Regions from separate parts of the Falsiroseomonas sp. E2-1-a20 genome, predicted to be linked through region 1. Evidence: predicted binding sites of a transcription regulator. Region 1 holds the regulator's gene; each other region holds the start of a gene.
The links. The regulator LexA, encoded in region 1, represses DNA repair genes until DNA is damaged. The targets are predictions, from matches to a motif close to TGTTCTANNTANGTTC.
Positions count from the first base shown of each region.

Region 2: the regulator LexA is predicted to act here: its motif matches at 7,200-7,215, upstream of uvrA (excinuclease ABC subunit UvrA).
Region 3: the regulator LexA is predicted to act here: its motif matches at 4,061-4,076, upstream of ACFHPP_RS20855 (ImuA family protein).

Region 1 is NZ_JBHMFT010000003.1:342,392-352,233, reverse strand. Features, by position in the region: gene ACFHPP_RS06215 (Bug family tripartite tricarboxylate transporter substrate binding protein) at 1-273, opposite strand, end outside; gene ACFHPP_RS06210 (anthranilate synthase component II) at 404-1,006, shown strand; gene trpD (anthranilate phosphoribosyltransferase) at 1,003-2,043, shown strand; gene trpC (indole-3-glycerol phosphate synthase TrpC) at 2,040-2,855, shown strand; gene moaC (cyclic pyranopterin monophosphate synthase MoaC) at 2,858-3,328, shown strand; gene ACFHPP_RS06190 (molybdopterin molybdotransferase MoeA) at 3,328-4,533, shown strand; gene lexA (transcriptional repressor LexA) at 4,668-5,387, shown strand; gene ACFHPP_RS06180 (ComEC/Rec2 family competence protein) at 5,571-7,733, opposite strand; gene gltX (glutamate--tRNA ligase) at 7,851-9,257, shown strand; gene ACFHPP_RS06170 (hypothetical protein) at 9,325-9,842, shown strand, end outside.
Region 2 is NZ_JBHMFT010000016.1:98,589-108,430, forward strand. Features, by position in the region: gene ACFHPP_RS19305 (ATP-binding protein) at 177-1,067, opposite strand; gene yajC (preprotein translocase subunit YajC) at 1,173-1,529, shown strand; gene ACFHPP_RS19315 (superoxide dismutase) at 1,685-2,323, opposite strand; gene ACFHPP_RS19320 (squalene/phytoene synthase family protein) at 2,449-3,270, shown strand; gene ACFHPP_RS19325 (hypothetical protein) at 3,436-4,269, shown strand; gene uvrA (excinuclease ABC subunit UvrA) at 4,276-7,152, opposite strand; gene ssb (single-stranded DNA-binding protein) at 7,345-7,890, shown strand; gene ACFHPP_RS19340 (metal-dependent hydrolase) at 7,961-8,857, shown strand; gene ACFHPP_RS19345 (class I SAM-dependent methyltransferase) at 8,870-9,727, opposite strand.
Region 3 is NZ_JBHMFT010000019.1:57,969-67,810, reverse strand. Features, by position in the region: gene ACFHPP_RS20865 (error-prone DNA polymerase) at 1-1,635, opposite strand, end outside; gene ACFHPP_RS20860 (Y-family DNA polymerase) at 1,632-3,122, opposite strand; gene ACFHPP_RS20855 (ImuA family protein) at 3,259-4,035, opposite strand; gene motA (flagellar motor stator protein MotA) at 4,328-5,194, opposite strand; gene ACFHPP_RS20845 (flagellar motor protein MotB) at 5,191-6,306, opposite strand; gene ACFHPP_RS20840 (helix-turn-helix domain-containing protein) at 6,377-7,777, opposite strand; gene ACFHPP_RS20835 (threonine ammonia-lyase) at 7,859-8,833, opposite strand; gene ACFHPP_RS20830 (NAD(P)/FAD-dependent oxidoreductase) at 8,830-9,842, opposite strand, start outside.

The sequences.
Region 1 (9,842 bases):
TTGCAGCAGCGTGGTGCCATCGGCCGGGCCGCGGGCTGCCTCCGCCGCGCCGATGTTGCCGCCGCCGCCGGCCTTGTTCTCCACCACCGCGCCGCGCGGCAGGTGGGCGGAGGCCGCCTCCGCCAGCACGCGGGCGACGATGTCGCTGGTGCCGCCGGGGGCGAATGGGACGATGATGCGGACCGGGCGGTCCGGCAGGTCGGCGGCCAGGACGACCGGCGCGAACAGGGCGAGTCCGATGGCGGGCAGCAATCGGCGCAGAATTTGGTGCATCTGGGGGTCCTCCAACCCGTTCTTGGGTCGAAGCCTAGGCCCGGTCGTGACGCCGGCGGAACCCCGACGGCCGCCCGCGGACCTGCCCCGGCTTGATTCCCCCGCGCTCCGGGACAAAAGTCACGGAACCATGATCCTCCTGATCGACAACTACGACAGCTTTACCTTCAATCTCTATCACTTCCTCGGCGATCTTGGGGCGGTGGTTGAGGTTCGGCGCAACGACTCCCTCTCGGTCGAGGCCGCGATGGCGCTCGATCCGGAGGCGATCGTGCTGTCGCCCGGCCCCTGCACGCCGAACGAGGCGGGCATCTGCCTCGATCTGATCGGCGCGGCAGCGGAGGCGCGGCTGCCGCTGCTCGGCGTCTGCCTCGGCCACCAGGCCATCGGCCAGGCCTTCGGCGGGAAGGTGGTGCGGGCGCCGGAGCCGGTGCATGGCAAGGTCTGGGACGTCACCCATGGCGGCACCGACATTTTTGCAGGTATCCCTTCGCCCTTCCGCGCCACGCGGTACCATTCGCTGGTGGTCGAGGACCTGCCGGAGACGCTGGTGCCCACGGCCCGTACCGCGGATGGCCTGGTGATGGGCCTGGCGCATCGCGACCTCCCGGTGTGGGGCGTGCAGTTCCACCCCGAAAGCATCGCCAGCGAGCATGGCCACGACCTGCTGCGCAATTTTCTCGCCCTGGCCGGCCGCCGAAACACCTTCGCATCCCCGACCGCGGCCGCATGAAGAAGATCCTGGCCCGCCTCGCCGCCGGCGAAAAACTGGCGGAAAGCGAGGCGGAGGCCGCCTTCGGCATGATCATGGCCGGCGAGGCGACGCCCGCCCAGATCGCCGGGCTGCTGATGGCGATGCGCGTGCGCGGGGAGACGGTGGCGGAGATGACCGGCGCCGTCCGCGCCATGCGCGCCCGGATGCTGGCCGTCGACGTGCCCGACGGTGCCATGGACATCGTCGGCACCGGTGGCGATGCCGCCGGCACGCTGAACATCTCGACCGCCACCGCCCTGGTCGTCGCCGGCTGCGGCGTGAAGGTGGCAAAGCACGGCAACCGGGCGCTCTCGTCGCGCTCCGGCGCCGCCGATGCGCTGTCGGCACTCGGCATCCCGGTGATGGACACGCCGCTGGAGGCGCTGCCGCGCATCCTGGCGGAGGTCGGCATGGTGTTCCTGATGGCGCCGCGCCACCACTCCGCGCTGCGGCATGCCGCCGGGCCGCGCGTCGAGCTCGGCACGCGCACCATCTTCAACCTGCTCGGCCCGCTGGCGAACCCGGCCCGCGTCACCCGGCAGATGACTGGCGTCTTCGCCCCGGAATGGCTGCGCCCGATGGCGGAGACGCTGGCCCGCCTGGGCACCGAACGCGCCTGGCTGGTGCATGGCCAGGGCCTCGATGAACTGACCCTCGCCGGCCCCTCCCAGGTGGTGGAACTGCGCGACGGCCGGCTTCACGAATTCGAGGTGGCCCCGGAACAGGCCGGCCTGCCGCGCGCGCCGGCCAGCGCCCTGAAGGGCGGCGATCCGGCCGAAAACGCCGCCGCACTGCTGGCCCTGCTGGAAGGCGCGCCGGGCGCCTATCGCGATTGCGTGCTGTTGAATGCCGCCGCCGCCCTTGTGGTGGCCGGCCGGGTGGACGACATCCGCGCCGGCGCGACCCAGGCCGCCGCCGCCCTCGACAGTGGCGCGGCGCTTGCCGTGCTGAACCGCCTGCGCGCCGCCACCGCCGCTCCCCCCGAGCCGCCCCCTGCCGAGCACCCGCACCGATGAACGTCCACACCCCCGTCCTCTCCGACACGCTGGCCCGCATCCTCGCCGACAAATACGAGGAAGTGCGCCAGCGATCCGCCGCCATGCCGCTGTCGGAGGTCGAGGCGCAGGCCCGCCACGCCGATGCGCCGCGCGATTTCACCGGCGCACTCTGCGCCGCCGTCGGCGAAGGTCGCGTCGGGCTGATCGCCGAGATCAAGCGCGCCTCGCCCTCCGGCGGCCTGATCCGCGACCCCTTCGAGCCCGCCGCGCTGGCCCGCGCCTATGAGGAAGGCGGCGCCGCCTGCCTGTCCGTCCTGACCGATGGCCCGTGGTTCCAGGGCGACCTCGGCCACATGGTCGAAGCCCGCGCGGCCTGCAGCCTGCCGGTGCTGCGCAAGGACTTCATGGTGCATCCTTGGCAGGTCTTCGAGGCACGCGCGATGGGCGCGGATGCCATCCTGCTGATCCTCGCCGCCCTGTCGGATGAGCAGGCGCAGGAGCTGGAGGATATCGCCCGGTCGCTCGACATGGCGGTGCTGGCGGAGGTGCATGACCAGCGGGAGCTGGACCGGGCGCTCGGGCTGGAGACGCGGCTGATAGGCGTGAACAACCGTAATCTCAAGACCTTGGTGACCGATCTTGCGACGTCGGAGGAGCTGATCCCGCAGATCCCGGCGGACCGCATCCCGGTCGGCGAAAGCGGCATCCGCACGCCTAACGACGTCCGCCGCATGTGCCACGCCGGCGCCCGCTGCCTGCTGGTGGGCGAGCACCTGCTGCGCCAGCCCGACGTCGCCGCCGCGGCGCGCGAGTTGATCGCGGCGATCTAGCGGTGGCGCTGACGCATTTCGACGCCACCGGCGCCGCCGCCATGGTGGACGTCTCCGCCAAGGCGGAGACCAGCCGCACCGCCATCGCCCGCGGCCGCATCACCATGGCGCCGGAGACGCTGGCGCTGGTCCAGGCCGGCCAGGTCGGCAAGGGCGACGTGCTGGGCGTGGCGCGCATCGCCGGGATCATGGCGGCGAAGCGCACCGCGGACCTCATCCCGCTGTGTCACCCCCTCGCGCTGGCGAAGGTCACGGTGGACCTCGCCATCGCCGCGCCGGATGCGGTGGAGATCGAGGCGCTGGTGAAGGTCACCGGCCAGACCGGGGTGGAGATGGAGGCGCTGACGGCGGTGACCGTGGCGGCGCTGACGATCTACGACATGTGCAAGGCCGCCGACCGCGGCATGCGGATCGAGTCGGTGCGGCTGGTGCATAAATCCGGCGGAAAATCCGGGACCTACGAGGCGTCCTGATGATCCCGCTGGAAGAGGCCCGCGCCCGGATCCTGGAGGCGCTGCGCCCCACCGCCGCCGAGACCGTGGCGTTGGCGGAGGCGTGGAACCGCACGCTCGCGCACCCGGTCGCGGCCCGGCTGACCCAGCCTCCGGCCGATGTCTCCGCCATGGATGGCTATGCCGTTCGCGCGGCCGATGCGGTGCTGGGCGCCCGACTGACGGTGACCGGAGCCGCCCCGGCAGGCCATCCTTTCGCTGGCGAAGTCGGCACTGGGCAGGCCGTGCGCATCTTCACCGGCGGCTTCGTCCCACCCGGCGCCGATGGCATCCTGTTGCAGGAGGATGCCGAGGAAGCCGGCGGCGTGGTGACGGTGCGGGAAGCCGTCGCGCCGAACCGCTGGATTCGCCGCCGTGGCCTGGACTTCACCGCGGGCGACATCCTGCTGCCCGCCGGCCGCCGCCTGACGGCCCGCGACATCGGTCTCGCCGCTGCCGCCAACCATCCCTGGCTGATGGTGCATCGCCGCCCGCGCATCGGCATCCTGGCCACGGGCGACGAGATCGCCCTGCCCGGCGAGCCGATTCCGCCCGGCGGCATCGTCAGCAGCAACGCGCATGCGCTGGCCGCCCTGGTGCGGGCCGGCGGCGGCGATCCGCTGGTGCTGCCGATCGTGGCCGATGACCGGGACGCCATCGCCGCCGCAGCCGCGGCCTCCCGCGGCTGCGACCTGTTGGTGACGACGGGCGGCGCCAGCGTGGGCGAGCACGACCTGATCCAGGCGGCACTCGGCCGGGACGGGTTTGCGCTCGATTTCTGGAAGATCGCCATGCGGCCGGGCAAGCCGCTGATCTGGGGGCGGCTTGGCGCCACGCCGGTGCTGGGGCTGCCCGGCAATCCGGTCTCCGCCCTGGTCTGCGGCGTGCAGTTCCTGCTGCCGGCACTCGCGGTGCTGTCCGGCCTGCCGGCCGCGGCGCCGCGCACCATCCTGGTCCGCGCCGGGGCCGATCTGGCGGCGAATGACCGCCGATTCGATCATCTCCGGGCGACGCTCGGCACCGATTCGGCCGGCCACGTCACCGCCACCCCCTTCCCGCAGCAGGACAGTTCCATGCTGGCCAACCTGGCGCGGGCGGAGGCGCTCATTCTGAGGCCACCCTTGGCCCCGGCGCTGCCCAAGGGGGCCGAGGTGCCGGCCATCCCGCTGGGCCAGTTCGGCATCTGAGCCCCGTCCCGGCGCGTTTTTTGGCAAGGGCCGCGAAAAAGATTTGACGGCTTCGCAGGAACCTACATAGAACATCCATGCCGGTTGCCCGTTTGTTCGGCACCCCGTGGTCCCCCGACCGGCTGGAGAACGCCATGCTGACGCGCAAGCAGCACGAGTTGCTGATGTTCATCGACAAGCACCTGCGCGCGACCGGCTTCTCGCCTTCCTTCGAGGAGATGAAGGACGCGCTGCGCCTCAAATCCAAATCCGGCATCCACCGCCTGATCACGGCGCTGGAGGAACGTGGCTTCCTGAAGCGCCGCGCGCACCGCGCCCGTGCGCTGGAGGTTGTGCGCCTGCCGGAGAATGTCGCGCCGCGCCGAGCGGACGCCGTGCCGGCACCCGCACCACCGACCTTCACGCCCAACGTGATCCGGGGCCATTTCGCACCCGGCCTTGCCGGCGTGCAGAAGGCCGCGAACGAGGCGGGGTCCGTCGCCCTGCCGCTGTACGGCCGCATCGCCGCCGGCATGCCGATCGAGGCGCTGCGCGACACCTCGGCCAGCATCGACGTGCCGGCCGCGCTGCTGAGCGGCGGCGAGCACTACGCCCTGGAGGTCGCCGGCGATTCGATGATGGAGGCTGGCATCCTGGACGGTGACACCGTCATCATCCGCCGTGGCGATACGGCCGACAGCGGCGCGATCGTGGTGGCGCTGGTCGATGACCAGGAGGTCACCCTGAAGCGCCTGCGCCGCAAGGGCAACTCGGTGGCGCTGGAGCCGGCGAACCGCGCCTATGAAACCCGCATCTTCGGCCCGGACCGTGTGCGGGTGCAGGGCCGCCTGATCGGCCTGCTGCGCCGCTACTGAAGGCTCAGTAGGGGTCCCATTCGTGGCTGCGCGCCGAACGCCAGGCGTGCAGCCGCTGCCACGCTGCGGTTGCGACGACACCGCTCAGCATTCCGGCGGCCAGCATCAATGCCATGCCCATGATCCGCGTCCTTTCCGCCCTTCCTGTCCGGGGATCCTGGATCCGGCCCGGCTAAGGCATGGTTAACGCGACCCCGTATCGATGGTTGCGCGCGGCAGGTCGGAGGCGCGGCCGGGCATCGGCACCGGCGGCACCCAGGGGCGGTCGCCGCGGGTGCCGCGGTCGGTGCGGATGACGACCTCCGCGCCGAGCCAGGCGGCCTGGGCGCCGTCGCGCCACATCGCGAAGCGGTCGATGGCCAGGCCGCTGCGGCAGCGCGGCGCCATCGCCTCCAGCGCCACGACCAGCGCGGCCTGGCCGCAGGCCTGGCCGGGGTCCAGGGGCGGCATGCGCTCGCCGCGCCGCGCCGGTGGTCCCCGCAGCAGCACGGCGACGGCGCTTTCGGGCCTTGGCTGGAAGCGGCAGGCGGCCGGCGTGCAGGAAACGGCGCCGCCCGCGACCTCCCCCTGCTCCGGCAGCGCCAGTGCCTGGGTCGCGCCCATGGCCCGCAGCAGGTTGTCGCGCGCGAAGTTGCGGGCGCCCGGGACGCGGTAGAGGTACACCCCTTCCGCCGTGCGCAGCGCCACCAGCCGGGCGTCGCCGGACACCAGCAGGTCCGGCGGTGGCGAGACCACGCCCGCCGCCAGGCCGGCCAGGATCACCGGCACCCCGAACAGCCGCAGGCCGCCGCGCCACAGGCACAGCCAGCAGAATCCGAAGGCCGCCAGCGCCAGCCCCCAGCCCGGCAGCGGCGGCATGGCCGGCGCGGCGCCCGGCAGGTCGGCCACACGCCGCGCCACGAGCAGGATGCCCTCGACCCCCCACCCCATGGCCCAGAGCGGCCAGTCCTGCAGCCCGACCGGCAGCGCCAGCACCGCCGCCAGCGCCGCCGGCATCACCAGCAGGGAGGTCAGCGGCACCGCCACCGCATTGGCGAGCACCCCGAACACCTGCAAACGTCCGAAGTGGTGCAGGCCGGAGGGGGCGGTGGCCGCGCCCGCCAGCAGGGATGTCAGCACCAGCCCCGCCAGCAGCAGCAGGCCGCGCCGCCACCAGTACCGCTGACGGTCCGGCCGCGCCAGCCAGGGGCGCAGGGCATCATGCCCGGCGATCAGCGCCAGCACCGCACCGAAGGACATCTGGAAGGACGGCCCCAGCACTTCCGCCGGCGCCACCATCAGCACCGCCGCGGCGGCCATCGCCAGGACGCGCAGCGACAGCGCCCGCCGCCCGGCGAGCAGCGCCAGAGTCATCAGCGCCGCCATGCCGAGGCAGCGCTGCATCGGCACCTGCGACCCGGTCAGCAGCATGTAGAAGGCACCCGCCGCCAGCGCCCCCACCGCCGCCACCGCCTTCCCCGGCACCCGCAGCGCCACCCAGGGCACCAGCGCCAGCCCCGCCCGCAGCACACCGAAGACCAGCCCCATGACGATCGCCATGTGCAGCCCGGACACCGACAGCAGATGCGCCAACCCGGAATCGCGCATCGCCACCATGGCCGGTTCCGGGATGCCGCTCTGCGTGCCGGTGATCAGCGCCGCCGCCACCGCGCCGGTCGCGCCGGGGATCGCCGCCGTCACCACCTGTTCGAGCCGCGCCCGCAGCCGGGCCAGGTCCTCCCCCTGCCCCGGCGCCACCGCCGCCGGCCCGAGCGCGAAGCCCGACCCTCCCAGGCCGGAAAAATAGGCGGCGCGCTGGAAGTCGTAGCCGCCCGGTACCACCGGCGCGCCAGGCTCGCGGAGCAGGGCGCGCACCGTCAGCCGGTCGCCCGCCTCGGGCCGCGCCGGGTCGTCGCGCCGCAGCCGCAGCCGCACCGGGCGGGCCAATGGCGCCGCGTCATCCAGCCGCGCCGCCGCCAGCGTCACGCGCACCCCCTCCGGCAAGGGTTCCACCACCGCGACGCGGCCCGAGGCGACCACCGCGCCATAGGGCAGCGCCAGCGGCTCCGCCTGCCGCGCCGCGTGCCAGCCGGCCATGCCCGCGCCAAGCAGGAACGCCGTCAGCAGGCCCAGGGCCCAGCCGGCCAGGGCCTGCCGCTGCGCCACCCACAGCGCCAGCAAGGCCATGGGCGCTGCCAGCCAGAGCGGCTGCGCCTCCGGCTCCCGGTCCAGTTCGAAGTACCACAGGATGCCGCCGCCCAGCGCCACCGCCAGCCAGGGCGCGTAGCGGCCATGCTGCGCGCCGACCTGCCCCGCCAGAAGCTCGGCAGGCGCGGGGCGAACAAGGGGGGAAACCGCGAGGGACATTCCACCCAGGGTGGAACATCGCATCCGGAGACGCAACGAAGTCCTGTCTTTGGCCTGGCCGCCGTTCCGGGCTACCTATCCCGCTGATCGAACCTTCTGCCGGAACCCGGAAACCAGATGTCCGTCCGCACGCGCTTCGCCCCCTCCCCCACCGGCTACCTGCACATCGGCGGCGCCCGCACGGCGCTGTTCAACTACCTGTTCGCGCGCCATCACGGCGGCCAGTACCTGCTGCGGATCGAGGATACCGACAAGGCGCGCAGCACGGAGGCCGCCGTACGGCAGATCCTGGACAGCCTCGAGTGGCTCGGCCTCAGCCCGGACGAGCCGCCCGTGATGCAGACCCACCGCGAGGCCCGCCACGCCGAGGTGGCGCGCGAGTTGCTCGCAGCCGGCCGCGCCTACCTCGCCTACGACACGCCGGAGGAACTCGCGGCGATGCGCGCCGAGGCGGAGGCCACCAAGCGCCCCTTCAAGTATGACGGCAGCCGCTGGATCGACCTCGACCCCACCCAGGCCCCCAGCCTGCCCGGCGCCATCCGCATCAAGGCGCCGCGCGGCGGCGAGACGGTGGTGGCGGACCTGGTGCAGGGCGAGGTCCGCGTCGCGCACACCGAACTCGACGACATGATCATCCTGCGCAGCGACGGCACGCCCACCTACCTGCACGCGGTCGTGGTGGATGACCACGACATGGCGATCACCCATGTCATCCGCGGCGACGACCACCTGACCAACACCTTCCGGCAGTGCATGGTCTATGACGCGATGGGCTGGCGACGGCCGCATTTCGCGCACATCCCGCTGATCCATGGCGCGGATGGCTCGAAGCTCTCGAAGCGCCATGGCGCCGTCGGTGCGCTGGACTTCGCCGAGATGGGCATCCTGCCGGAGGCGCTGTGCAACTACCTTTTGCGCCTCGGCTGGGGCCATGGCGACGAGGAGATCGTGCCGCGCGACCGCGCGATCGAGCTGTTCGACCTGAAGGATGTCGGCCGCGCCGCCTCCCGCATGGACTACGTCAAGCTGGTGCACCTGAACGGCGTCTATATCCGCGGTGCGGAGGATGACCGGCTGGTGCGGGAGGTGCTGGCGATCCTCACCCGCCGGCGCATCGACTTCGGGACCGAGGCCGCGGGCCGCATCCGCATGCTGATGCCGGACCTCAAGGCACGTGCGAAGACGCTGACGGAACTCGCCGAGGCCTGCCTCTTCGCGGTGCCCGAGGGTGCGCCCGAGCCGGATGCCAAGGCCGCCGCGCTGCTGACGCCGGAAGCGCGCGCGCGCCTTGCCAACCTCGCCGAGTTCCTGGCCGAGGCGCCGTGGGAACGGGCGGATCTGGAACAGTGGCTGCGTGACTATGCCGAGGTGAAGGGCGTCAAGCTTGGGCAGGTGGCGCAACCCCTGCGGGTGGCGCTGACCGGCAGCACCCAGAGCCCGCCGATCGATGCGGTCCTCGTGGCGCTCGGCAAGACGGAGGCATTGAGCCGGATCAGCACCGCGGCAGGCACGACAACGGCTTGACCTTCACGCAAGCGACATCTAGAAAATTACTACCTCAGTAATTTTTTGGTGTCACTGCGGAGTGGGCATGCCGGGCCGATCGAAACTCGCCTACTGGGCCCTGGCCCTGCTCGGCATTGCAGCCTGGGCCGCCGGCATCATCGGGCTGTCGGGGCTTCCCCTGCCAACGCAGGTGGCGCTGTCCGGCATGGCGGTGATGGCCTGCCTGTGGGGCCATGCCGTGCTGTTCCCGAAGCCGGTCACCGCGGCGCCGACGCCGCGGCCTGCCCATCCGCTTCCCCTCGGCCGAGCCCGCACGCCGACCCGCCTGGCGCTGCGCAACCTGGCTCTGGACCTGCCGCCGGGCGAGCTTCCCACCCTGCTGCGCGAACCCTTCGAGGAAGCGGCCCGGATGGAGGCGCATCGACTGGCCGAAGCCATCAGCGCCGCCGGCATTTTCGGCCTGGTGAACATCCGCCTGCAGCCCGATGGCATGGCGTTGATCGCGCCGGTCCAGGCCGAGGCCGCCGTGCGGCTGCCGACGGCCGTCCTGGTGCGGCTGGCGCAGCGGCTGACCAGCCGACCCGATCCGCGCGCCGAGCCCGG
Region 2 (9,842 bases), on a different contig from region 1:
CACGCGCCCCCCTGGCGCGCCGGGATGGCAACCCGTCCGCCGGACAACGTCAACCTCCGCGCGGGGCGCAACGCGCCTCCTGCAATCACGTTACAGATGGGCGTCGCGCCGCCTGCGCAGAGGTCTGTTCGGGCAGGACTTCAGCGCAACGAAGCTGCGCCCGGGTCATGCGACGGTCAGGCGTTCGTCCTGACCCCGAGCCGCCCGGCCATGTCCTGGACGAACTGCCAGGCCACGCGGCCGGAGCGTGCGCCGCGAGTCACGCTCCACTCCACCGCCGCGCGGCGCAAATCGTCCTGGCTCACCGGCAGGCCGAAGCTGGCAGCATAGCCCTCGACCATGGCGAAGAAGGTGTCCTGGTCGCAGTTGTGGAAGCCGATCCAGAGGCCGAAGCGGTCCGACAGCGAAACCTTTTCCTCGGTCGCCTCGGAGGGGTTGATGGCGGTGCTGCGCTCGTTCTCGATCATGTCGCGCGGCATGAGGTGGCGGCGGTTGGAGGTCGCGTAGAACAGGACGTTGGCGGGGCGGCCTTCGATGCCGCCATCCAGAACGGATTTCAGCGCCTTGTAGTCGGCGTCCTCACGCTCGAAGGACAGGTCGTCGCAGAACACCAGGCAGCGGCGGGCCCCCCCGCGGAGCGGGTCCTGATGATCGGCGCGCAGGACGTTCAGCAGGTCGGGCAGGGTGCGGACATCCTCGCGCTGGATTTCCACCAGGGCGATGGCGCCGGGAACCTCCGCATTGGCGGCGGCGTGGGCGGCCTTGACCAGGCTGGACTTGCCCATGCCGCGGGCGCCCCACAGCATGGCGTTGTTGGCCGGCAGGCCGCGGGCGAACCGCAGCGTGTTCTCCAGGATCAGCGCCTTCTGGCGCTCCACGCCCTGCAGCAGCGTGATGCCGACGGCGGCGACCCGCGGCACCGGGTCCAGCCGCGCGGGCGGGCCGGGGTGCCAGACGAAGGCATCGGCGGCCCCGAGGTCGGGCGCGGCGGGGGCAGGGGGGGCCAGGCGTTCCAGCGCCTCCGCGATGCGGGCGAGCGTGGGCAGCAGCGGATGGCTATCGGACAAGGTGCGTGGACCCGGATGATGTATTGACGGAAAGGTCGCGGAAGCTAGGTTGCGGGCCGATGCCCCGCAACCCCGGGGCGCCCCTCCCTTTCTGGACGCCGCCCCATGTTCATCTCCCCCGCCTATGCCCAGGACGCCGCCGGTGGCACCGCCGCCGTGGTGATGCAGCTGCTGCCGCTGATCCTCATCTTCGCCGTCTTCTACTTCCTGCTGATCCGCCCGCAGCAGAAGAAGATGAAGGAGCACCGCACCATGCTGTCGGCGCTGAAGCGCAACGACAAGATCATCACGGCCGGCGGCCTGGTCGGCACCGTGACGAAGGTGCGGGACGACAGCGACGAGGTCGAGGTCGAGATCGCACCGAATGTGCGGGTGACGGTGGTGCGCGGCACCATCGGCAGCGTCATCAAGCCGCCGGCGCCGGCGAATGACGCCAAGGCGACGGACGTGGCGAAGAGCTGATCCGCCACCGCGAGCACGCAAAAGGCGCCGGGGGAGATCCCGGCGCCTTTTCTGATCCAGGCGGCCCGGTCACGGGCCGAGCGGCCGAATGGCCGCCGCGGCTTATGCCGCGAAGCCAAGCGCGCGGAGCGCGCGCCCGGCGTCTGAGGGTAGGATCAGGCGCTCTGGCCGGTGGTCAGGCCGCCCTTGTCCATCAGGCCGGCGACGACCTCCCAATCGACCAGCTTGTTCAGGAAGTTGTCGAGGTAGTTCGGGCGGACGTTGCGGAAATCCAGGTAATAGGCGTGTTCCCACACGTCGCAGCCAAGGATCGGCGTGCCTTCGCCGGTCGAGACCGGGTTGGCGCCGTTCGGGGTCTTCGTCACCTTCAGCTTGCCGTCGCTGCCGATGATCAGCCAGGCCCAGCCGCTGCCGAACTGCGTCACGCCGGCCTGCTTGAAGGCGTCCTTGAAGGCCTGGAGCCCGCCCAGGTCGCTGTCGATCTTGGCCGCCAGCGCGCCCGGCAGCTTGTCGCCGCCGCCCTTGGGCGACATCACCTGCCAGAACAGCGCGTGGTTCCAGTGCTGCCCGGCCTGGTTCAGCACCGGCAGGCCATCGGCACCGGCCTTGCCGGCCTCGGCCACGATGGTCTCCAGCGACTTGCCGGCGAGGCCCTTGGATTCGATCAGCCCGTTCAGCGCCGTGACATAGGCGTTGTGGTGCTTGCCGTGGTGAAGCTCCAGCGTCTCCTGGCACATCCCCTGGGCGGCGAGGGCGGAGGTGTCGTAGGGCAGCGGCGGCAGGGTGAAGGGCATGGGGTCTCTCCCGTTGGGCTTCGCGTCGCCGGGGGGAGCCCTGCGACCGTCGCCTGACCTAGGCGTGGCCCGGAGGAGCGTCAACCGCACTTGCGGCCTGCCCCCGCGACCGTCATCTGGCCGCCATGGCCGCCCCCCCCTCGCTTTCGCCGATCGGTGACTTCGCACGGAAGCACGACCCGGACCGCTACCTCGCCGCCCTGTTCGCACCGGCGGAGCGGCGGGAGGCGCTGTTCGCGCTGATCGGCTTCAACCATGAACTGGCCCGGGCGCGGGAGGCGACGACGACGCAGATCGCCGCCCTGATCCGCCTGCAATGGTGGCGCGACGCGGTGGCGGAGGCCGCGGCCGGCCAGCCGGCGCGACGGCACGAGGTGGCCGAGCCCCTGCACGCGGCCATCCGGAGCGGCGCGCTCGATCCTTCCGACCTGACGGCGCTGGTCGATGCGCGGGAGGCGGAGGCTGACCCCGAGGGCATTCCGACGCGGGAGGCTTTCGGCGCCTGGCTGCGCGCCGGGGCCGGTGGCTTCGCGGTGGCGGCGGGGCGCCTGCTTGGCGCGCCGGATGCCGCGCTGCCGGCGCTGCAGCGGCGCGGGGCATTGGTGGGCATGGCGGGGGTGCTGCGCAGCATACCGGCCCACTCGGCCCAGGGTCGCTGCCTGCTGCCACAGGACTCGCTGGCCGAGGCGGGGCTGAACGCCGAGGGTGTGGTGGCGCAGCCCGCCGTGGCGGAGCCGTTGCGCCGCGCCATGGCGGAGGAGGGCGGCGCGATGCTGGCGCGCGAACGCCAGGTGGCGCTGCCCCGGCAGGCGCTGGCCGCCGCGCTGCCGGCGGTGCTGGCGGGGCGGGATTTCCGGCGCATGGCCGCGGGCAGGGACGTGCCCGCGACGCGCGGGCTGGGGGATCGGCTGGCGGTGGCCTGGGCGGGGTTTCGCGGCACCGCCTGAGCGTGGCAATCTGCCGGCCGGACCACCGAGCCGGTCCGAGAGGAGTTGCCCCATGCCCACTCGCTGCCGCCTGCCGTCCCTGTCCGCGACCCTGGTTCCACGGAAGGTTCAGGCGCTGGATGCGGTGGCGCCCCATGTGGCCGCAACCAGCGGCCGGTGCGGCTGATGTCCGACATACTGCTGTACCAGACGGCGGATGCCGACCGCTTCTTCCCGATGATCTCGGCGACCATGCAGTGCAACCGCGCCTTCTGCCTGCGCCGCGACGTCAGGATGGAGGTGTTCATCGGCGTCCGGCGCGGCATCCATCCCTGGCAGGCCACCTACAACCGGCTTGGAATGCTGGGGGACCTGTTGGCGCGGGACTACGACGGTTGGCTGATCTACCTGGACGCCGACGCCTTCGTGCCCAGCCCTCGTTTCGAAATTCGCGGGTTCCTGAAGCAGCACGCGGACAGCGCGATGATCCACCCGGTGGGCGGCGGCAAGGGGCCGTGGGACGTCAATGCCGGGGTGTTCCTGTGGAACTTCGCGCGTCCCGAAACCCGGGAGGTGGCGCGCCGGTGGATTGCGGCATTCGAGCAGGTAACCGACCAGCAACTGCGCAATGCGGCCGACCCGGTCTTCCTGATGAACGACCAGACCATGCTGCACGCGGTGCTGCGTGATGCGCCGGAACTGACAGCGTGCGTGGCCCTGGAGGCGCACGATGTCATCGGCTACCCGCATTCCCGCCTCATCAAGCAATTCGTTCCCAACGGGCAGCAGACGCTGGAGGAACGCACGGCGCGGATCGTGGAGGCGGTGGAGCAGGCGCGGCGGCGCAGTGGCGCGGCCGCGGCGCAGGGCGCCGACCAGGTGCGGCGGTCCGCGATGGCGCTGATCGATGCGCCGCAGGATGTGCTGGAGGCGCATCTGCCGCGGCACGAGGCGGCGGCGCTGGGCCAGGCGATGGCGCAGTTGCTGCGCCATCATCCCGTGTCGGACGGCTTCGCCTGACCGGGTTCAGGCGCGGCGGCGCTTCCTGACCACCAGCGGTTCCGCCACCGCCCCCTCCCGCGCCAGGATCGGGCCGAGGAAGCGGCCGGTGTGGCTTTCCGGCACCGCGGCCACCTGCTCCGGCGTGCCTTGCGCCACGATGCGGCCGCCGCCCTCGCCGCCTTCGGGGCCGAGGTCGAGCACCCAGTCGGCAGTCTTGATGACCTCCAGGTTGTGCTCGATCACCACCACCGTGTTGCCGGTGGCGACCAGCGCGTGCAGCACTTCCAGCAGTTTCCGGACGTCCTCGAAGTGCAGGCCGGTGGTGGGTTCGTCCAGGATGTAGAGCGTTCGGCCGGTGGCGCGGCGGGACAGTTCCTTGCTCAGCTTGATGCGCTGCGCCTCGCCGCCCGACAGCGTGGTCGCCTGCTGGCCGAGATGGATGTAGCCGAGGCCGACGTCGCGCAGCACCACAAGCTTGTCCCGGATCGCCGGCACGGCGGAGAAGAAGTCGCAGCCTTCCTCCACCGTCATGTCCAGCACGTCCGCGATCGACTTGCCGCGGAACTTCACTTCCAGCGTCTCGCGGTTGTAGCGCTTGCCCTTGCAGGTGTCGCAGGTGACGTAGACGTCGGGCAGGAAGTGCATCTCGATCTTCAGCACGCCGTCGCCCTGGCAGGCCTCGCAGCGGCCGCCCTTGACGTTGAAGCTGAAGCGGCCGGGCGCGTAGCCGCGGGCGCGTGAATCGGGAAGCTCCGAGAACCAGTCGCGGATCGGCGCGAACAGGCCGGTATAGGTGGCGGGGTTGGAGCGCGGCGTGCGGCCGATCGGCGACTGGTCGATATCGATGATCTTGTCGAGGTGTTCCAGCCCCTCGATCCGGTCATGCGGCCCCGGCACCTGGCCGCTGCCCATCAGGCGGCGGGAGGCGGCCTTGAACAGCGTCTCGATCACCAGCGTCGACTTGCCACCGCCGGAGACGCCGGCGATGCAGGTGAAGGTGCCGAGCGGGAATTCCGCCGAGACGTCCTTCAGATTGTTGCCGCGCGCGCCGACGACGCGGATCATCCGCTTCGGGTCGATTTTTCTCCGAACGTCCGGCATGGGAATCCGGCGCTTGCCGGACAGGTATTGGCCGGTGATGCTCTCGGGGTTCGCCTCGACCTCCGCCGGCGTGCCCTGGGCGATGATGCGGCCGCCGCCCTTGCCGGCGGCGGGGCCGATGTCGATCAGGTGGTCGGCACTGCGGATCGCATCCTCGTCGTGTTCCACCACCAGCACCGTGTTGCCGATGTCGCGCAGCCGGCGCAGCGTCTTCAACAGGCGTTCGTTGTCGCGCTGGTGCAGGCCGATGCTGGGCTCGTCCAGCACGTACAGCACGCCGGTGAGGCCGCTGCCGATCTGGGACGCCAGCCGGATGCGCTGCGACTCGCCGCCCGACAGCGTGGCGGAGGACCGGCCGAGGCTGAGGTAGTCCAGCCCGACATCGACCAGGAACTGCAACCGCTCCTCGATCTCGCGCAGGATGCGGCGGGCAATTTCCTGGCGCTGCGGCGTCAGCGTCTCCATCACCCCGGCGAACCATTTGCGCGACTTGATGATGGACAGGTCATTGACCATGCCGATGTGCTCGCCGGCGATCTTCACCGACAGGGATTCGGGCTTGAGGCGATGGCCGTTGCAGACGGGGCAGGCGCGGGAGGCCTGGTAGCGGGACAGGTCCTCCCGCACCCACGGGTTGTCGGTCTCGCGGTAGCGGCGCTCAAGGTTCGGGATGACGCCTTCGAACGCCTTCTTCACGTCATAGGCGCGCAGGCCGTCCTTGTATTTCAGCGTCACCACTTCGGCGCCGGTGCCGTGCATCACCACATGCTGGAACGCCTTGGTCAGGTCGCCCCACTGGCTGGTCATCGAGACCTTGTAGTGCCGCGCCAGGCTTTCCAGCGTCTGGTCGTAATAGGGCGACTGCGCCCCGGCCCAGGGCTGCACCGCGCCGTCCTTCAGCGACCTGGTGTCGTCCGGCACCACAAGCTGCGGGTCGAAGAAGCTCTGCGTCCCGAGGCCGTCGCAGGTCGGGCAGGCGCCCTGCGGGGAGTTGAAGGAGAACAGCCGCGGCTCGATCTCCTCGATGGTGAAGCCGGAGACGGGGCAGGCGAACTTCTGGCTGAATACCGTCCGGCCTTCGCCATCCGCGTTCTCCGCATAGGCGACGCCATCGGCCAGGGCGAGCGCGGTCTCCAGGCTGTCGGCCAGGCGCGCCTCGATGCCCTCGCGGACCACGATGCGGTCCACCACCACCTCGATGTCGTGCTTCAGCTTCTTCGACAGGTTCGGCACCTCGGCCACCTGGTACAGCGTGCCGTTGACCTTCACGCGCTCGAAGCCGCGGCGCTGGAACTCCAGGAAATCCTTCTTGAACTCGCCCTTCTTGCCCTTGGCGACCGGGGCCAGCAGCAGCAGGCGGGTGCCTTCCGGCATGGCCATGATTCGGTCGACCATCTGGGAGACCGTCTGCGCCTCGATCGGCAGCCCTGTGGCCGGCGAATAGGGCACGCCGACGCGGGCCCAGAGCAGGCGCATGTAGTCGTGGATTTCCGTCACGGTGCCGACGGTGGAGCGCGGGTTGTGGCTGGTGGTCTTCTGCTCGATCGAGATCGCCGGCGACAGGCCCTCGATGCTGTCCACATCCGGCTTCTGCATCAGTTGCAGGAACTGCCGCGCATAGGCCGAGAGGCTTTCGACGTAGCGGCGCTGGCCCTCGGCGTAGATGGTGTCGAAGGCGAGCGACGACTTGCCGGAGCCGGACAGGCCGGTGACGACCGTCAGCGTGTCCCGCGGGATGTCGATGTCGACATTCTTGAGATTGTGTTCCCGCGCGCCGCGGACGCGGATCTGGCCGGTCATGGTGGTCCACCGATGGATGGGCGCGCGAAGCCTCCCGAGGGACGCCACGTTCGCATTGTGTTCTGGGGGTTTTGCCACCATATAGGTGGGGCGGAAAGAGGTTTTACGAGGCCTGTCGCGCGCAGCCCAGACCTGTCTGGTCGGCGCGGCAGCGTCGGGCTAGCTTCCGCGGTTCAGATCGAGGGGCCGGCGATGGCAGGCGTGAACAAGGTGATCCTGGTTGGCCGTCTGGGGAAGGACCCGGAGGTGCGGAACTTCCAGAATGGCGGCCGGGTGGTGAACCTGCGCCTGGCGACCTCCGAGCGGTACAAGGACCGCGAGGGCAACCAGCAGGAGCGCACCGAGTGGCATTCGGTGGCCATCTTCAACGAGAAGCTGGGCGAGATCGCGGAGAAGTACCTGAAGAAGGGCTCCGAGGTGTATGTCGAGGGCCAGCTCGAGACCCGGAAGTGGCAGGACCAGTCGGGGCAGGACAAGTACTCGACGGAGGTCGTGCTGCGCCAGTTCCGCGGCGAGATCGCCCTGCTCGGTGGTCGTGGCGGCGGCGGGGCTGACCCGGGCGAGGGGGATACGGGCGGCAGCTACGGCGGTGGCGGTGGCGGCGGTCGCTCCTCGGCCCCGGCGCGGTCCGGCGGTGGCGGGTGGGACAACAGCGGTGGCGGTGCCCGCGGCGGCGGCGGCGGTCGCAGTGCGCCGCCGAAGGGCGGCAGCGACCTGGATGACGATATCCCGTTCTGACGTCCGGCCTACCCTGGGCGCCGGCCATCCGACCTTGAAAAAACCGTAGTGCATCCGCAATGTCTTTCGCGTGACCGCATCGCCCCCGCACCCGCGCGAGACGCGCATCGACATCATCCGTCGCCGGGTGCGGCTGGCTTATGACTCGGCGGCGGCGAGGGCCTGGACCCGGCTGCCGCGGGTCTCGGAGGATGGGCTCAATGCGATCTCCTTCCTCTTTCCGCTGGGCGAGGCCTTCTTCTGCCGGTCCGTCGCCCATTACCGGGACCGGATCACCGACCCGGCTTTGAGGGACGCCGCGGACCGCTTCATCCACCAGGAAGCCAATCATTCCCGCGAACATGCGCGCTCCAACGCCGCGCTGCGGGAAGCCAATGTGCTGGGTGCGGAGCTGGAGTCGGTCGCCCGCATCCTGCTGGCCATCGCCAAGACCATCTGGCCGCGCGCCACCCAACTCGCCATCACCTGCGCGCTGGAGCATTTCACCGCCATGCTGGCGGCGCGGCTGCTGAGCAAGCGGCTGCTGTACAAGGAGGGCACGGATCCTGCCTTCGCCCATCTCTGGCTTTGGCACGCGGCGGAGGAGATCGAGCACAAGGCCGTCTGCTTCGACGTCTACGAGCACCTGTTCGGGCGCGGCGTCTGGGCCTGGCTGCACCGCATCCTCGGCATGGTCATCGTCACGGTCTCGGGCGGGATCGGCCTGCTTGTGGCCTTCACGGTGGTGCGGCTGAGGCTTCTGTTCCGCCCGCGCCGTCCGGCATCGGCCGCCGCGGCGGGTGGCGCACCCAGCGGCCCGAGCCTGCGCAACCTGTTCGGCAGCCTGCCGGTCAGCGACTACACCGCCTATTACCGCCGCTCCTTCCACCCGTGGGAGCAGGATGACCGGGCGCTGCTGGAGGCCTGGAAGCTGGAGCATCCGGGCTTCGGGTTGCCAGAGCCGCACCCCCACGCCGCCGCGGCCTGACCTGAAGGCGGCTCAGGACCGCTCGAATTTCAACAGGCTGTAGCGCAACAGGCCGGTCCGGCCGACGAAATCCAGCATGGCGAGCCCGGCCTGCCCCCAGCGCTCCGCCACCCCGCGCCGGCCGCTGGCCCGCAGCATCCGGCCGAGGAAGGCGTAGGTCGGCAGGGTGTGGCGGGTGATGTCGCGCAGGGTCGTCAGGGCCAATCCGGATTCCGCTGCCAGTCGCCGGTAGCCGGCGGCGGAACAGGTCACGTCGCAGGTGCCGAACAGGTTCACCCGGTCGAACCACGGCGCGCGGGCCAGCCGCGTCACCGGCACCCAGGCGGAGGCCGGGACGAAATCCGACAGCACCAGCACGCCGCCCGGCCGCAGCACGCGCCGCACCTCCGCCAGGAAGGCGGCGCGGGAGGGGAAGTGGAAGATGCACTCCACCGCCAGCACGCGGTCGAAGCTGGCATCGGCGAAGGGCAGGGTGCAGGCGTCGCCGGCGGTGAAGGCGATGGTGGTGCCGGGCCTGGGATGCACCAGCCCAGCGGCGCGTGCCAGCTGGCGCGGGTCGATGTTCAGGCCGACCAGGTCCAGCGGATGCATCCGCTCCTCGAGGCAGGCGAGGGTGCCGCCGAAGCCGCAGCCGGCATCGAGCACGCGCATCCCCGGCGCGATCCCGGCCAGGGCGAGCAGTTCCAGGCTCAGCCTTTCGGCCGCGGCGGCATAGTCCTCCGCCGAGTCCGGGCGGGCCAGTGCGGGCTCGGGCCAATAGCCCCAGTGGATGTGGCGGCCGAAGCTTTGTTCCAGTTGCGGGTTGCCGCGCGCCAACTGGCCCAGCAGCAGGTCGATATAGGGCAGCGTCACCGGCCAGCCGCCCGCCACGGCGTAGCCGCCATGCCAACTCGCCGCATCTCTGCCAACCTCCTGCGACCCATATCCAGCCGGTATCTTTAGGCCCGTATGGGCCGCAGGCGAAACGTCGGGGCGCAACAAACGG
Region 3 (9,842 bases), on a different contig from region 1:
GTAGTCGAGGCCGCGATGCTGGCGCAACAGCGCGAAGGCGCGACGGATGCAGGACAGCATGCCGAGGCCGAGCACATCCACCTTCAGGATGCCGAGCGCGTCGATGTCGTCCTTGTCCCATTCCAGCACGGTGCGGTCTTCCATCGCCGCATTGGTCACCACGGCGAGTTCGGTCAGCGGCCCGCGCGTGATGACGAAGCCGCCGACATGCGTGGCCGCGTGGCGCGGCACGTCCTGCAATTCCTCCGCCAGTTCCAGCGTCATCGCCAGGCGCGGATCGCCGACATCCAGCCCCTCGCTGGCGGCAAGCTGGTGCAAATCCAGCTCCCGCCCCGGGCCCCAGCTCGCCTTGGCGAGGCGCGCCGTCACATCCTCCGTCAGCCCCATGGCGCGGCCCACTTCGCGGATGGCGCTGCGGGCGCGGTAGCGGATGATGGTGGCGCAGATCGCGGCGCGGTGGCGGCCGTAGCGTTCGTACAAATGCTGGATCACCTCCTCGCGCCGCTCATGCTCGAAGTCGATGTCGATGTCGGGCGGCTCGCCGCGGCTGGCGGAGACGAAACGCTCGAACAGCAGGTCGTGCTTGTCGGGATCCACGGCGGTGATGCCGAGCACGTAGCAGACCGCGGAATTCGCCGCCGAGCCACGGCCCTGGCAGAGAATCTTCTCCCGCTTCGCGAAGGCCACGATCTCATGCACGGTCAGGAAATACGGCGCGTAGCCAAGCCGGCCGATCAGCTCCAGTTCATGCGCGACACGGGCGCGGATGTTGGCGGACCGGCCGAAGGGTTGCGTCGCCAACGCCGCCGCCACCCGCGCCTCCAGCGTCTGCTGCGCGGTGCGGCCGGGCTCCATCACCTCGTCGGGGTATTCGTAGCGCAGCTGGTCGAGCGAGAAGCCGGCGCTGGCGTCGAGCACGCGCAGCGTGTTGGCCAGCGCCTGCGGGTGGCGCGCGAACAGCCGCGCCATCTCGGCGGGGGATTTCAGATGGCGCTCCGCATTCGGCTCCGCCGCATGGCCCAGCGCATCGACGGTGGTGCGCAGGCGGATCGCGCTCAGTACGTCGGCGAGGCGGCGGCGCGCCGGGTGGTGGTAGCGGATGTCGCCGATGGCCAGCAGCGAATCGCCGGCTATGCCCGCGAGAGCATCCAACCTTTGCTGGTCGTCGCCGGCATAGGGGCAGGACGCCGCGAGCAGCAGCGGCAGTGCCAGCTTGCCGTGCAATGCCGCGGCATCCGCCTGCCATTGCGCGGCATCAGGCGCGATGGCCGCCAGCACCAGCCCCTCCGCCGCCTCGAACAGATCCTCCCGAACCAGCGCGCATCCGCCCTTCGGCGCCCGCATCCGGCCGTGCGACAGCAGCGACGTCAGCCTTCCATAGCTGGCGCGGTCGGTCGGCCAGGCGAGCCATGCGGTGCCATCCGACAGCACCAGCCGGCAGCCCACCGCGAAGCGCAGCCCGGCTTCCTTCGCCGCGACATGGCCGCGCACCACGCCGGCCAGGCTGTTGGTGTCACACAGGCCGAGCCCCGCCAGCCCCAGCGCCGCCGCCGCCTGCGCCAGCTCCGCCGGATGCGAGGCGCCGTCGAGGAAGGAGAAATGCGAGCGTGCGGCGAGTTCGGCGTAGCCTGTCACGGCAAATGGCCATGCAGCCGCCAGGCGGATTCGGCGCCGCCACGGCAGACCCACAGCCGCATGCCGCAGGTGAGCTCCACCCGGTAGCCGTCCCGCCGGTAGCCATGCGGCAGGCGCCACCATTCCGGCTCCAGCCGCCGCGGCCCCTCCGCCCGCAGCACGCGATGCGCCGCGCCGTGCCAGCGGAGTTGCGCCGGCGGCGCATCCGGCAGCAGCGCCACCACCTCCAGCGCCAGCGGCCGGCGCAGGCGCAGCACCGGCGAATCGGGGCGGGACCAGCCGGGCGGCGGCTCCGGCGGCGTGGCCTGCGGGTCCAGCGCCATGACGCTGCGTTCCGGCCAGTGGCTGGCCAGCGGCGCCACGCGATGCACGCGCAGCCGCTGGCCCAGCCGGTCCAGCAGCTGCGCCAGCAGCACGGCTTCTTCCCGCCGCGCCCCGATCCCGAGGCTGATCTGGCTGCCGGCCTGCATCGGGTCCGTCGCCTGGGCCTCCAGCGCCATGCGTTCGAAGCCGAGGTCGGGTTCCAGCTTTTCCAGCCGGTCCGCGAACAGCCGCCGCAGATGCGCGGGGTCGCGGGTCGGCTGGCCGGTGCCGATCGTGATGTCCTGCACCACCCCATCCACCCGCCAGGCCAGCAGCGACAGCCGGCGCACGCCGCGGCCGGTGCGGCGCAGCGTCTCGGCCAGGTCGGCCAGCAGCCGGTCGAGCGCGGCCTCGATCGCCGGCCGGGTCACGATCGGCTCCAGCAATTCGATCGCGGAGGCGAGGTCGGGCGGCGGCAGCACCGGCTGGATGGCGTGCGGGCGGCGGCCGGTGACCGCGTCCAGCGCGTCCAGCAGCTTCTGGCCGAAGCGCCGCGCCAGCGGGCCGCGCGGCTGGTCCAGCAGATCCCGCACCCGGCGCAGGCCGAGTCGCGCCAGATCCTCCCGCATCGCCGCATCCAGCCGCAGCGCCGGGCCGAGCGGCAGCGGCGCGGCCAGCGCCGGCTCGATGCCGGACGCGGCGATGGGGTTGTCCGTGCGGGCGCGGGCCAGGGCGGCGGCGGTGGCGGCGGCGCCGGCCACGGCGCCCTGCGGTGCCAGCCCGGCACGGCGCAGGCGCGCCAGCGCATCGGCCAGCAGCGCGGCCTCCCCGCCCCACAGATGGTCGCAGCCGGTGATGTCGAGGATCAGCCCCTCCGGCGGATCAACCGCCGCGAGCGGCGTGTAGCGGCGCGCCCACAGCGCCAGGGCGCGCAGCGCGCACGCATCGGCCTCCCGCGCCGCGGGGCGCAGCAGCAAATCGGGCGCGATGGCCTGGGCATCGGCCAGCGCCTGGCCCGGGTTCAGCCCGAGTTCCGCGGCGGCGGCGTCCACGGCGACCAGCAGGCGGCGACTGCCGATGGCCTCCCAGGTCGCCAGCGGACGCTCCGGCAGGTCCGGCTCCGCCCGCCGCAGCCGCGCGATGGCCAGGTCCGGCAAATGCAGCGCCAGGAAGCGGCGAGTCATGTCCACCTCAGGCGCCGGCGGGCGCTCCGCGCCCTTGGCTCGTCATGCCGAAGGCATGCCTGCGGCATCACGCACTTGCGGCGGGCGCCATTCGGCGCCTCAGCCGCCTCCAGCGTCTGCAGGTCGGCGCTTGCCATCATCTCCGGGCGCGCCGGGTGCGGGTCGGTTCGGCCGACACCTCCGTCTCCTCCAGGTCGAGCGCGCCGGAGGCGGCGCGCCAGGTGACGGACCATGGCCCGCCCGGCTTGCCGCCGCGCGCGCGCAGCAATTCCAGCTGCCAGCGCGGATCTTCCAGCCCATGCCCGGCGCCGCCGGAGGGCAGCGGCGCGACCCGCCAATGCGTCGCCGCGGCGCTGGGGTCCGGGTTCGGCAGGTCCGGCCGCAGCACCAGGCCGAGCGCGCCGCCGGTCTCGGCGGCCAGTTGCAGGCGGCGGGTCGCGGTCAGGTCCAGCCGGGCCGGCGCCTCCCACCCCGTGGCGAGCAGCGCGCCGGTGACGGCGGGGCAGCGCAGCGCCTCCTCCATCGCCCACAGCGCATCCGACCAGCGTTCCGCCCGCACCAGCACCAAATTGGCCGGCGACAGGCCGCAGCGGGCGAGGCCGGGCGGCCAGGCCTGCAATTCGTCCCGGTCGGTGGCGATCCACAGCACCGTGCCGCCGCTGCGGGCCAGCAGCATGGCGCAGAAGGCGGCGGCGCTGCCGGGGCTGGTGCCGGCCACCTCATGCATCGCGGCGCGCGCCAGCCCGCCGCCGGGCAGCGCGATGCCGTCGCACACCGGCACCGGCGCCACGCCATGCCGGGCGCGGCCACCACCCTCCAGCCGCGCCACGCGCGCACGCAGCGCGGCCAGCACCGCCGCCTGGTCGAGCGGGGCCGAATCCGGCGGAGGAGGAGGAGTCTCGACAGGCTGCATCGCGCCGACGATGGCCGAGCGATCCGAACAAATCAAGAACAACCAGGGCGACAAAAAGTCATCCTGCGCGACGGGGTTGCCGCATCGGATGCGGCGCGGCGGGCATCGCGCTGAAACCCCTGGCATCCCGGCCCGCCACCGGCCCCGCAAATTTTTTCGCGCCCTTCGCGGCGGGCGGCAAGCCCAGCCTAGGGCGGATTTCACCTGTGCCATGCACAGGTGAATCCGCCCTAGCTGTTGATTTGGCGCATTTTCCGAGTCGTCAGGCGTATCCGCCTGACTTGAAAATGCTCTAGCCGATCTGCAGGCTCTGCAACGCCTCCTCGAGTTCGGCGAAGCTCGGCATGGAATGCGAGGGTGCGGCCTTGCGCCCGGCCTCCACCGCCACCTGCGGCGCATTGCCGTGCAGGTGGGCGACGAGCACGGCGCGGATCACCTCGTAGTATTTGCAATCCTCCTCGATCACGCCGTTCAGCCGCGACGCCATCGGCCCCATCACGCCATAGGCCAGCAGGATGCCGAGGAAGGTGCCGACCAGCGCGCCGCCGATCATGCCGCCGAGCACGGCCGGCGGAGAATCGATGCTGGCCATGGTCTTGATGACGCCGAGCACGGCGGCGACGATGCCGAGCGCCGGCAGCGCATCCGCCGTGGTCTGGAAGGTGTGCGCCACGTGCAGTTCCTCCGCCCGCACCTTCTTCAACTCCTTGGACATGATGTCCTCGATCTGGTGCGGATCGTCGGCGTTCATGCCGACCATGCGCAGGTAGTCGCAGATCATCGCCACCGCGATCTTGTCCGCCATGATCTTCGGGAATTTCTGGAAGGCCGGGCTTTCCGAGGGCTTCTCGATATGCGCCTCCAGCGCCATCGCGCCCTTGGTCTGGGCCAGCCGCACGAACCAGTACAGCATCGACAGCAGGTCGACGTATTCGTGCTTGTGGAAGCGTTCCCCCTTCAGGATCTTCCCGAAGCCGCCGAGCGTGTGCTTGATGCCGGCGACGCTGTTCGCCATCACGAAGGCGCCGATCGCGGCGCCGCCGATCATCATCATCTCATAGGGCAGCGACTTCAGGATGATGCCGAACTTGCCGCCGGCGATCATGTAGCCGCCGAACACCATGGCCAGCAGGAAGACCAGGCCCCCGATCGTCGTCATGGCGCGGCCACCTGCGGTGCGGTTCGTGCCTGCGGCGCGGGTCTGGCCTGCGGCGCCGATCCTGCCTGCGGCACGGGTGGATTTTCCCGCAGCAGCGTGATGGAGACGCGGCGATTGGCCGCCGCGTTCGGCGTCTCCGGCAGCAGCAGGTCGCGTTCCGCATTGCCGGTGACGCTGCGGATGCGTGCCACCGGCAGGCCGGCTTCCGTCAGCAGCCGGCGCGTGACGTTGGCGCGTTCCGCCGACAGATCCCAGTTGGAGCGATCGCCGCCGCCGCGGAACGGCGTGGCGTCGGTGTGGCCGGCCACCGCGATCTCGTTCGGCAGCCGCGCCACCACCTGCGTCACGCGCGCCAGCAGGCCGCGTGCGCGATCGTTCGGCGCGCTGCCGCCGAGCGCGAACATCGGCTGCCGGTCGGCGTCCAGCAACTGGATGCGCAGCCCCTCCGGCACCTGCTCCACCAGAAGCTGCTGCGCCAGTTCCGCCAGCAGCGGATCCTCCGCCACCGCGGCGCGGATCTCCTCCGCCGCGCGCTCGAAGGCTTCGCGTTCCCGCCGCTGGTGTTCGGCGCGCAGCGCGGCGTCGGTCAGCGCCCGCGCATCGGCCCCAACCTGTTGCTGGGCCAGGCGCTGCATCTCGCGCGGGTCGGCATCGCCGGGGGGAAGGTCGGCGCGCGCCTGGCGGATGCGGCGCAGCTCGGCCTCCTCATCCTCGCCCTCCGGGCCCTCGCGCCGCGGCACGGGGCGCGCGACGGTCGGCACCTCCTCCTCCACCTCGACATCCTCCAGCACCGGCACCGGGCCGTGCTGCAGGCGGATGGCGCCGGCATTCTGCGTCACCTGCGCGGTCTCGTTCGGTGTACGGCCGCCGAAGGGCTGGCCGGCGCCGGTCTGGTTCCGGCCCATCACGTTGCTCGGCGCGAAATAGTCGGCGAGGCCGCGGCGCTGTTCCTCCGTCGTCGCGTTCAGCAGCCACATCAGCAGGAAGAAGGCCATCATCGCCGTGACGAAATCGGCATAGGCGACCTTCCAGGCACCGCCATGGTGGCCGTGCCCGCCCTCCTCGATGCGCTTGATGACAATCGTCGCGCCGCCCTTGCCACCCTTCGCCATGCAGCTCCGCCCAAGGCGCCCCGGAAATGCGGCGCGGGTCGGAGACTACCGGAGGGCGGTTAAGCGCTGGCTAAATCCGGCGCGTCGGCTCGAAGCGCCAGGGGCTGGCGCCGTGCTCGTTCGGGTCGAGGTTCAATCGGTGCTCCAGCGGCGGGAAGGCGCGGCTGCGGCATTCCCTGCGCTCGCACAGCCGGCAGGACAGGCCGATGCCGACCACGGCGCGCCCCAGGTCCAGGCCATCGGCATAGACCACCTCCGCCGCGCGGGACAGGTCGCAGCCCATCGCCACCACATGCACCGGCGCCGGTTCGCCCCAGTGCGTGGTGGGTGCGGCGATGGCGCGCGCGAAGCACAGGAACGCCGCGCCATCCGGCAACTGCGCCACCTGCACGCGGGTGACGGCGGGCGTGGCGAAGGCCTGGTGGACGATCCATTTCGGGCAGGACCCGCCGAAGCGGGCGAAGGGAAAGCCGGCCGCCGAGAAGCGCTTGTCCACGTTGCCCGCCGGGTCGACGCGCAGGAAGAAGAACGGCACGCCGCGCGCATCGGTGCGTTGCAGCGTGGACAAGCGGTGCGCCGCCTGTTCGAAGGACACGCCGAAGCGGGAGGCCATCGCCTCCACCTCGTGCCGCAAGTCCCGTGCCGCGGCCAGGAAGGGCGCGTAGGGCATCAGCAGTGCCGCCGCGGCGTAGTTCAGCAGGCCGATGCGGACCAGGGCGCGCGCCTCGGCGGAGGACAGTTCGGCCGGCGCCGCCACCGCCTCCACCGCCTCCCGCGCCTCCAGCAGCATGAGCTGGAAGGCCATCTGGAAGCCGCGGCTTTCGCGCGGCAGGGATTCGGACAGGTCGAGCCGCCGCAGCGCCGGGTCGTAGCGCCGCAGCGCGCCGTCCAGCCGCCCGACGGCAACCGTGACGCCATGCGTCCGCCGCAGCCGCTCCGCCACCGCGTGGTTCATCTCGGCCGGCGCCGCGCGCAGCTCGCCTGCGATGTCCTCCGCCACCTGTTCCAGTTCAGGAAAATGGTTGGCGCGGTCGTGGAAGAAGTCGCGCGCCTCCTCGTTCGGCAGCAGCAGGCGGCGGCCGCTCGGCAGGGCGAGGCCGGAGGCATCCTCCCGCGCCACCCGCCAGGCGCGGTAAAGCGCCAGCATGGCGCGCGCGGCCTGCGGCGCGCTGGCGGCCATGGCGGCGATTTCCGCCTCCGGCACCTCCTCCAGCCCCAGCAGCGGGTCGGACAGCACTTCCCGCAGCCCGGCCTCGGTCTGGCGCTCGCCGGTGCCGGACAGCGCCGCGAGGTCCACCCGCAGCACCTGGCCGAGCTTGATCAGCAGGCTGGCGGTGACCGGGCGCTGGTCGTGCTCGATCAGGTTCAGGTAGCTGGGCGAGATGCCGAGCCGCAGCGCCAGGGCCTGCTGCGTCAGCCCTTGTTCCATGCGCAGGCGGCGGATGCTGCGCCCGATCAGCGGACGGGCCATGGGGGAGGGGTTCTCGACCGGGTCGCGGCGGAGGATTCCAGCCGCGGTCGCGGAAGGCAATGTAAATCCTTGACCGCCGGCTCAGGCCGCCAGCGCCTCCGCGAACACCGCCGGGTCGACGTTGCCGCCGCTGATCACGAGGCCGACGGTACGGTCGCGGACCTGAACCTTGCCGGCCAGCACCGCGGCCAGCGCCACGGCGCCGCCGGGTTCGGCGACGATCTTCAGGTGCTCGAAGGCGAAGCGCATGGCGCGAAAAACCTCGGCCCGCGTCACCACCACGGCACCGGCCAGGCGCGGCTGGTTCACCGCGAAGGTCAGCGCGCCCGGGCGCATCGACAGCAGCGCATCGCACAGCGTCGGGCCCTGGCCATCATTGGCGACGCGCTTTCCGGCTTCCAGCGACAGCCGCGTATCGTCCCAGCCCTCCGGCTCCACCGCCCAGATCTTCGTCAACGGCGAGGCGCCCTCGGCCGCCAGGGCGCAGCCGGCGATCAGCCCGCCGCCGCCGGTGCAGACGGCGAGTGCCTCCAGCGAAAGGCCGGCCGCCGCCGCGTCCTCGATCAGCTCCAGCGCCAGCGTGCCCTGGCCGGCGATGACATCCGGGTGGTCGAAGGGCGGCAGCACGGTGCCGCCACGCTCCGCCGCCAGTTGCTCCGCCAGCTTCTCCCTGTCCGTGGTGCTGCGGTCGAAGAAGGTGAGCTCCGCGCCCCAGCGCCGGGTGCTTTCCACCTTGATGGCGGGCGCATCCTTCGGCATCGCCACCAGCGCCCGCATGCCGAGCATCGCCGCCGCGCAGGCCACCGCCTGGCCGTGGTTGCCGGAGGAATGCGTCACCACGCCGCCCGCGCGTGCGGCCTCCGTCATGCGAAGCGCCGCGTTGGTGGCGCCGCGCAGCTTGAAGCTGCCGGTGCGCTGCAAGGGCTCCGGCATCACCAGGATGGTGCCGCCGGTCATCTCGTCCAGCAGGCGGTGGCGCAGCATCGGCGTGCGGATGATCTTGCCCGAGATTCGCGCCGCGGCGGCGCGGACGTCGTCATGCGTCGGGAGCCTCATGCCGGCACCTTCGTGAAGCGGTTCGGGTCCACCATCGGCACGACCGGCAGCAGGTCCGCCGGCACCTGCCCGGCGACCAGCCCGGCGACCAGCCGCCCCGCCGCGGGCGAGGTCTGGATGCCGTAGCCGCCCTGGCCGATCATCCACAGGAACCCGGGCGCCTGGGCATCGAAGCCGATGGCCAGGCTGCGGTCCGGGGTGAAGCTGCGCAGCCCGGCCCAGCGGTGTTCCACCCGGTGCACCGGGATATCCAGCGCCTGCTGCATGCGGTCGACGGCGATTGCGACGTCGATCTCGTCCGGCTGCACGTCATGCGGCGGCATGTCGGTCTCGTCGGCAGGGGAGACCATCAGCTTGCGCCGCGCCTCCGGCCGCACGTACCAGCCATGCGCGGCATCCCCGACCAGCGGCCAGTTGGCGCAATCAATCCCATCGGCATGCGCGCCGGGGTCGATGATCAGCGCCGTGCGCCGCTTCGGTTGCAGGCCGATCGGCCGCAGCCCCGCCAGCACCGCCACCTCGTCGCCCCAGGCGCCGGCGGCGTTGACCAGGACGGGCGCGCGGAACACGGCGCCGCCGGCCCCGCTGCCCCGGGCCTCCGCATGCCAGTGGCCCTTGTCGTGCCAGATGCGCCCGGCCCGCGCGCGCAGCGCCAGCACGCCGCCGGCGGCGCGCGCCTGCTTCAGGAAGCCGGCATGCAGGGCGGCCACGTCGATGTCGAAGGCATCGCGCTCGATGGCGGCGGACACCGCGTAATCCGCCCGCAGCGGCGGGCCCATGGCGATGACCTCGGCGAGGCTGATCGGCTCCAGCCCCTCGCCGCTGTCGAGCAGGGCCTGCATCGCCGCCGCCTGGTCGGCCGGCGCGATGGTGACGACCGGCCGCTGCGCCAACAGCGGCGCGCCGGCGAAACCTGGCGGCGGGCTGGCGAAGAAGGCGCGGGAGGCGGCGGACAGGCGCCGCACATCCGGCGGGCCGTAGTTCTGGATCCAGATGGCGGCGGACCGGC